DNA from 2 places in the Bacillus sp. AFS053548 genome. Region 1 is predicted to be linked to the other one. Evidence: riboswitches for the same ligand, from Rfam matches in the RefSeq annotation. Region 1 holds a riboswitch; the other holds the start of a gene.
The links. A riboswitch is a leader RNA that binds a small molecule or an ion and turns the genes downstream of it on or off. The one in region 1 is predicted to bind cobalamin.
Positions count from the first base shown of each region.

Region 2: linked by a shared signal. The riboswitch ahead of CN946_RS04625 (ABC transporter substrate-binding protein) and the one ahead of metE (5-methyltetrahydropteroyltriglutamate--homocysteine S-methyltransferase) in region 1 are both predicted to bind cobalamin.

Region 1 is NZ_NUHI01000026.1:42,639-47,025, forward strand. It holds gene metE (5-methyltetrahydropteroyltriglutamate--homocysteine S-methyltransferase) at 1-1,555, opposite strand, end outside; cobalamin riboswitch at 1,703-1,901, opposite strand; gene CN946_RS13705 (amino acid permease) at 2,171-3,559, opposite strand; gene brnQ (branched-chain amino acid transport system II carrier protein) at 3,688-4,387, opposite strand, start outside.
Region 2 is NZ_NUHI01000006.1:159,780-164,166, reverse strand. It holds gene CN946_RS04630 (FecCD family ABC transporter permease) at 1-969, opposite strand, end outside; gene CN946_RS04625 (ABC transporter substrate-binding protein) at 935-1,894, opposite strand; cobalamin riboswitch at 2,020-2,192, opposite strand; gene CN946_RS04620 (ATP-binding protein) at 2,340-4,124, opposite strand; gene CN946_RS04615 (response regulator transcription factor) at 4,124-4,387, opposite strand, start outside.

The sequences.
Region 1 (4,387 bases):
GCGATCCATAAGATTGAACCCAAGCTTTTTTCGTAAATGCAAATCCCTCTAGTTTCTCACCAAAATATTCAACCATATCCGTACGCTCATACTCACCATGTACTAATACATCCATATCAATATTTTCTTGAATTTCAATCCATTCTTTAATTTTCAATTTAATTTGATTCATATATTCTGAATCATCGATCGTTCTTTTGCGCCATTGCTGTCTTATTTGTTTAATTTCCTTCGTTTGAGGGAAACTTCCAATTGTAGTCGTTGGTAAAATCGGTAAATTCATTACTTTATTTTGTAATGGATATCTTAAATGGAATGGTACTGGTCTTCTAAAATCTTCTTCATTAATGGATTCTAATTCATCACGAGTTAAATGATTTTTTTCGCTAAGTTGTTTTAAATTTCCTAAACAATTACTTGCATATTTAACTTCATTATCAAACATGCTCGCTTTGTTTATTAATAAACTTTTTAGTATAACTAACTCTTCTAATTTTTCATCGGCAAACGATAATGCCTCGAACAATGTTTCATTTAATAAATTCTCTTCAACTTTTGTAACTGGTACATGAAGCAAACTACAAGACGGTTGAATCCACCAATCTTTTGGACTTATTTCTTTTTTAAGAGAATTTAAAAAATCAATGGAATCATTTAAATCATTTCTCCAAATATTACGCCCATTAAGTATTCCTACGCCTAGTACCTTGTCATTTGGAAATCCGTACTTCAGGATCGACTCTAAATTTCCATCTTTACCGTGAACAAAATCAAGACCAATGCCTGCTACTGGGAATGAAATTAGTTCTTTATATTGTTCAACTGCTTCAAAGTAAGTTTGAAGCATGATTGATAATGTAGGTACAGCTTTTGCGATTTGATCATATACTTCTTTCATAAAACGAATATCTTTGCTTGACTCTTCTAACACAAAACATGGTTCATCAATTTGGACCCATTCAACACCTTCATTCTCTAGCTCTTTAAGCATTTGTATATAAAGGTTTACTAGATTATTTATTATGTTTCGTTTTTCTTCTTCCTGGTAACCTTTTGCTAACTGTACAAATGAATAGATTCCTAGAATGACAGGTTTCGTTTTTATACCAAGCTCAATTAAAGCCTCTTTGTATGCTTCTAATGGCTTATTGAATAGCAATTTAGATTGCTTCTCTTTTTGATATTCAGGAACGATATAGTGATAGTTTGTATTAAACCATTTCGTCATTTCACAAGCTACAATGTTTTTACTACCCCTTGCTAATGCAAAATACGTATCTAGACTTGGTCTTTCATTTACTTGACCAAATCGACCAGGAATCCAACCAAACATAGTAGCAAAATCTAACACATGATCATAAATCGTAAAATCGTTTACAGGGACTAGCTCCACACCTAAATCGTGCTGTTTCTTTATTGAGCTTAATCTCAGTGATTTCATTTCCTTCTCAAATTCTTCTTGATTAATTTTCTTTTGCCAAAAGCTTTCTAACGTTTTTTTCCACTCACGATTTTCACCAATTCTCGGATATCCTAGATTACTTATTTGTACCATCTTTTCCCTCTCCTTTTAACTAAAATAAAAAAGCATTTTTATCTCATAAGAGACAAAAATGCCTTTAAGTTGGAAAACATAAATAATTAGAATACGTTAACTTAAGCTTTCTTTCCATAAGGCACCTCCCTATCTCTCGTAGGTCAAACAGCGTCGTTAGAATAGGCAGGTCTCCTGACTTAAGAATCTTTGTAAATAAAAGCCTTCCCTATATTAATAAGTGGCATCTTCATATTTACTCCTCTATTACAGTGGCGGGACCGTGTTGGAATTAAACCAAACTTCCCTTTTAAGTAAATGATTTCAAACTTTGAACTTCATTTACACCTATTCCCTACTATTTAGTTTTCATCATTTTGTCATAAAATGCAAAAATAGTCAAAATATTTATTTTTTATTTTTCGTACTAATTTAAAAAAATTTTTATTTTGGGTTAAATAAATGCTGTCGATTTAGTTATTCAGGTAATTAAAAAATGCGTTCGTATAATAATTTCATCCAGTTTAATTACTGTTTGATCTAATCATACGAACGCATTGATTGTTTATCAAATTTATATTTTTATTGAATAGCTATTTTTCAAAGGAACATCTTACCATCAAACTAAGTGATGTATTAATTAGCTATTTCTTCATCTGCTTGAGCATCTAATGGTTCACGTTTTCCGATACCAAAAGCATAGAAACAAATGACAAGGATTGCCAAGAAAATAATCCCTACAATAAGTGAGATACGTGTGTCATCATTAAACCACATACCGATTAATACCATAACTAAATAGGCTAATGTTAAGTAGTTAGTAAATGGTGCAAAAGGCATTTTAAAAGGATGATTTTTAATTTCATCTCCTTTTACTTTTCTGAAACGAATATGACTAATTAAAATGACAAACCATGGGATCATCCCAGGAAGTACACTTGCACTGTATACATACACGAATAAGTTTTTTGGTGCAATAAAATTTAAAATAACGCCAATTACTAGACCAATTAGTACACCGATCGTACCGAATAAAGGCACTCCGTTATTTGAGACTTTTGTAAAATATTTTGGTGCTTGTCCATTTATACCTAATGTATAAAGCATGCGACCTGCACTATAAATACCACTGTTACAACCAGACAATGCAGCAGTGATTACGACAAAGTTAATAATTCCAGCTGCAGCTGTAATACCAAATTTTGCAAAAGTTACAACAAACGGGCTACCAATCGAATTTAGTTGATCCCAAGGGAAAACTGTTACAATTACAAAAATAGCACCAATATAGAAGATTAAAATACGCCAAATAAGACTTTGGATCGCTTCTTTTAACGTTTTTTTCGGATTTTCTGCTTCTCCAGCTGTAATACCAATTAATTCAACGCCTTGATAAGCTCCAACAACTAGTGAAAGTGCAAAGAAGAAACCTGACCAACCACCTGTAAAGAATCCGCCATTTTTCCAAAGGTTAGATAAACCAATCGCATTTCCACCGTTTCCAAGACCGAAGAAAATAAGACCAAACCCTGCAACAATCATTAATAAAATCGTAACGACTTTAATCATTGCAAACCAAAATTCAAATTCACCAAATGATTTAACGGAAATTAAATTTGCTGCACCAAGAATCACAATTGCAATAATTCCTGGTATCCAAGCAGGTAGGTCTGGAAACCAATACTTCATATATGCCCCAACTGCAATAATTTCTGACATTCCAACGATAACCCACTGGAACCAATTACTCCAAGCAGTCATATACCCTGCTAAAGGGTGTATATATTTATGGCCAAATGTCGCAAATGAACCTGTACTTGGCTCTAGGTATAGCATTTCCCCCATTGCACGCATAATGAAGAAGATAAAAATCCCCGAAATTGCATAAGCAAGCATTACTGATGGGCCTGTCCAATGAATTGTACTCGTTGAACCCATAAATAAACCTACACCGATTGTTCCGCCCAAAGCAATCATCTGAATATGGCGCGCTTTCAAACCTTTTTTCAATTCCTTTTGTGCCATTCTACTTCCTCCCCTTTCTGATGAAACAAGTGTCACTTTTTGAATCAATCTTAAAAACTTCTCCCCTAAAACCATTACTAACTTATTAAGAATATTTACAGTTAAAAAGCTTCTTTATGTTCCTATAATTAACTTATCTTTCGAATTGAACTAGGAATATTTTCCTTATTTTTCTTAAGTAAAATACTAATAAAATAACCAATAAAACCACCAATAATAGCTGGAAATATCCAACCTAAACCTAAACTATACAACGGGAGGTACTTATTGAAAAAATGATGAATTACTTCAATTTGTATTCCAGCAGAGTTTAACCCATCAAATAGACTCACAATAAAAGTTAAGATCAAACTGCCTTGATACACTTCTGACCTACCTTGAAAAGTATAGTGTAAGAATGTTAAGAAAATTAAGGATATAGCGATAGGATATAGTGTCATTAATACAGGAATTGAAACTTTAATTAGCTGTGTTAACCCTATATTTGCTATAAGTGTACTAAATACAGTCATAATGATCGCAATTTTTTTGTAAGAAATGGCTGGAAACAATTCTTGAAAAAAAGTAGAACAAGCAGTGATTAGACCTACACTTGTAGTCAAACATGCCACTGTAATCATTAAACCTAATAATATTGCCCCATAAGAACCAAAATAATAGTCTGATACTTTCGCTAAAACTTCAGCTCCATTATCTAATCGACCAAGTTTCTCAACACTAGAAGCCCCCATATATGTAAGAGCTGAATAGATTATTGCTAAAAGTGAGGCAGCTATTGCTGTTGACTTTCCACAAACGATCATAAGCTGTTTTTTAGTAGTAACTCCT
Region 2 (4,387 bases), on a different contig from region 1:
TGGTAACTCTCTTGGGGCTAATACAACTCTTGATAATATGTCAGACCCGATTAAAAATATTGCGCCATTGATCATCGATAATGGAAGTAATTTTTTGTGTAATGGCCCTACCATAGTTCTAGTAAAATGCGGAACAACTAATCCTACAAATCCAATTGTTCCCGATACTGCTACTGCTGCACCAGATAAAATACTACCTGTTAACAAAATTAAATAAGTGGATTTTTTTACATCAATTCCGATATGTTTTGCATTTGTACTACCAAATGTCATCGCATCTAACTGCCTATTTTGACTAAATAAAATTAAGAAAGAAATGATTAAAAACGGTAATAAACTAAGAGAGTACTGAATGCCCCTTCCACCAATATTACCCATTAACCATCCAATTACTACACGTAATTCATTATTTGAAAAAGTTATAAATAATGATAATAATGCAGAACAAAATGAACTTATTATAATGCCACCTAATATAATTGTCTCTACACTAAGAGATCGATCTAGTTTTCTAACAAATAGTATTAATAAGATGAGTGTGCCAAACCCAAATAATATACTAACAAGTGGCAATGTGAAATATGTTACAAAAGGTAAGCTTATTTGGAAAAACAAAACTATAACAGCTCCTACAGAGGCGCCTGAAGAAACACCTAAAGTAAAAGGATCAGCTAATGGATTTTTAAGTATTCCCTGAAATGCAACACCTGCCAACGAAAGGCACGCACCGACTAATCCAGCTAACATAACCCTTGGCACTCGTATATTCATGACAATTGTTTGAATATCAGCTGGAACATAATCTGTTTTAAATAGAGCATCTGAAAAGCTAGAAATAATAGAAGAAAAGGGAATCGATGTAGAACCGATCGAAACCCCTAAAATAAATAAAAAAATTAATAAGATAATTGGAATTAAAAAGATTGAATATGTATTATTTATAAAGCTCTGGGTAAACCGCCTTTGCAATTGCTTCGACTCCCTCTGCAAGTCTTGGACCAGGTCTAGATGTTGTATCTGAATTTACATCATATACACGGTGATTTTTAATTGCGTTTACTGTTTGCCAGTTTTTTCTAGCCATTACAGTTTTTTCTAAATTTGGAACATAATATCCATAAGTTGTTAAAATCACATCAGGATTCGCTTTAATTGCTGATTCCTCACTATACTTAACCCAACCTTTTTCACTTTCAGCTACGTTTTTAGCATGAACAATCGAAAGCATTTCATCTAGGAACGTACCTTTACCTGCTGTATATATTTCTGGTGGTCCTGATATCTCAAGCCAAACCTTTGGATTTGTAGTTGCTTTAGCTGTTTTTTTGCTAATTTCATCTAATTTTGTTTTCATACCAGTAACTACTTTTTTCGATTGCTCAGTTTTTCCCGTGATTTCTCCAACTTGTTGAATTGTATCATACACATCATTAATAGTTGCAGCATTTTTCACGACAAAAACATTAATCCCCGCTTGTTTTATCTGTTCTAAACCGTCAGCAGAAATTCCTAAACTTGATTCATGTGCTAAAACTAAATCAGGTTTTAATGAAATAATTTTTTCAACATTATATGTCATATCGGCATTATTTCCGCCAACTTTATCAATTGACTTTACTTCTTTTGGATAATTGTCAAAATCTGTTACCCCTACTACATCCTTGCCATCACCAATAGAAAACAAGATTTCAGTATTACTTGGAATAAGTGATACTATTCTTTTAGGTGCCTCTTTAAAGCTAATTTCTTTGTTCGTTGCATCTTTTACAGTCATTGGAAAAATTGCTTGTTCACTCTTACTTACATTCGATTTTTTTTGTGTCGTATCATTATTACAACCAAATAATCCTAAACACAATAACATAATGATCAAACTTGATAAAAACTTCTTCATTTAAATCCTCCTAATATATTTGGAAAGCATAAAAAAAACCCCATTCATTTTGAACGGGGCTGAAACAACATTTATATACAAGAAGTCTTGCAACTGCTGCTTCAAATTCTTACTCCCCGAAGAATTGAACAAGGATGAATTTAGCAGGTCTACTGACTTTGTTTCAACCTACTCCGACCTTCCCATTCATTCGAACAGTGGCTATTCGTTTCGTCCACATTACAGTTGCGGGGACAGTTCTGGATTATACCAGATTCCCTTTTAAGCAAAAACTTGCACTAAACTCATCATTATTTCATTAATTCAATCGTAAGATAAATTTGGTAAGAATTCAATTATTTTCTTTAGATGTTTATTATTTTACTAGCCTTTTTTTGTTTTTTTATGTGTTTAGCAGAGATTTTGTCTCTAAACTTAATGGATATATGTTTTATATGAAACAAGATTACTCTACATCTTTTTCGTTCATTCGTAAATTATGCGGTATTTTAACTTTAAATGTCGTTCCCTGTCCTACTTCACTATAGACCTGAATCGATCCACCATGTGCTGTTACAATATTTTTAACGATTGATAAACCTAAACCTGTGCCACTTCTACCTCTTGTACGAGCTTTATCCGCTTTATAAAAACGTTCAAATACAAATGGTAAATCTTCATTTGAAATGCCTGCACCTGAATCAATAAAATTAAATGTAGTTGATCGTTCATTTTGATTTACAGAAACAATTATTCTTCCATTTTCATTCGTATGTCTTATAGCATTATCAATTAAATTTGTAAAAACCTGTTCCATTCGATCCTCATCTATGTAGATATTTAAATGTGAGATGTTGTCGATTTCTCCAAAGAGCTTAATATTTTTTTCCTTTGCTAAACCTTTAAACTTGCGTAAAATTCGATCTACAAATTGTACTAGAGGAACGTACTCTCTATTTAATTCAGTAAAGCCGTTCTCCATTCTTGCTAAATCTAACAAATCATTTACTAATCGACCCATTCTAAGTGACTCATCATAAATGATTTGTGACAATTCTTGCATTTCTTCCTTGGATTCTGCTACACCATCAACAATCGCTTCACTATAACCTTGTAATAAAGAAATAGGCGTACGTAGTTCATGAGAAACATGAGCTATAAAATCTTTTCTCATCTTTTCTAAACGTCTTTGTTCTGTAACATCCCGAATCACCGCTACAACGCCTCTTATATTTGTTTGATTATAAAGGGGCGACATTAAAACTTGCCAATTACCTTGATCGAAATTTAATTCTATAAATTGCTTTTTCTCACTTTCGACTACTAATACAAATAAATCTAATAGTTCCTTCGTTAAAACTAGAGAAGAGGGTTCTTCAAACTGATCATCATTAAGCATTTTCAAAAAACGTTCAGCTGGTGGATTTGATGTCACGATTTGACCTTCTTTATCGATCGAAATTACACCATCTACCATACTTGTAATAATATTAGAGACTTTCTCTTTCTCTTGTTTTAATGCATTCATATTAAAATTTAATTGTTTACTCATCTTATTAAATGAATACGCAAGTTCTCCAATTTCATCATTTGAATGGATTGGTACTTTTACATTAAAATTTCCTGAAGTCATACTACTTACAACTTCTTTCATCTTTCTAAGAGGTGCTGTAATTTTAGAAGAAAGAAAGAATGAGAAAAATGTTGTTAACACGATCCCAATCGATGCCGCGAGCAAGACAAAATTAGTCGTTTGATGAATCATCACTTTTACAGGTTGTAATGTTTGGTATATAAATACAGCTCCATTTTTGGAGTTAGTATGTAACGGAACACCCACTACTAATTTTTCTCTCTCACTATTTTCGCCATAAACAAGTCTTTTACTGACCTCTTTATTATCAGTTAACGTTTTATTTAAGATTTCATCATTTTTTATTTCTTTAAAAGGTAGCTCCTGTATCCCATATGTATTATTTGAATACCATGGCTCTTGACCGTCAATAGAAATGATTACTCTTGAATATCTACTAACAATATTATTTGACAAATACTCAATATTGGAAAGTGGCTGACCATTTTCTATTAATTGTGCAATTTTCGTGGCATCATCTTTCATATTCTGTACTTGAAGGTCAATATAAAATTTTTCAAAAAATCCTATTAATACAAAGGTCAAGAATGATAATACAAGAGAGACTAGTAAGATAATTGTCAGCCAAAGCTTCCCAACTAAACTTCTTACGATCATTACTCCTGACCTACTTCAAATTTATAACCGACTCCCCAAACAGTGACGATCATTTTCGCAGCATCCTCAGAGCTTTTACTTAATTTTTCTCGCAGTCGTTTTACATGTGTGTCTACGGTACGTAAATCGCCGAAAAAATCATATTGCCAAACTGATTTTAATAATGTTTCACGATCAAATACTTTGTCAGGTGCCTTAGCTAAAAACAACAGTAGTTCGTATTCTTTTGGCGTTAAACTGATCTCTTCCCCTTCAACAATTAC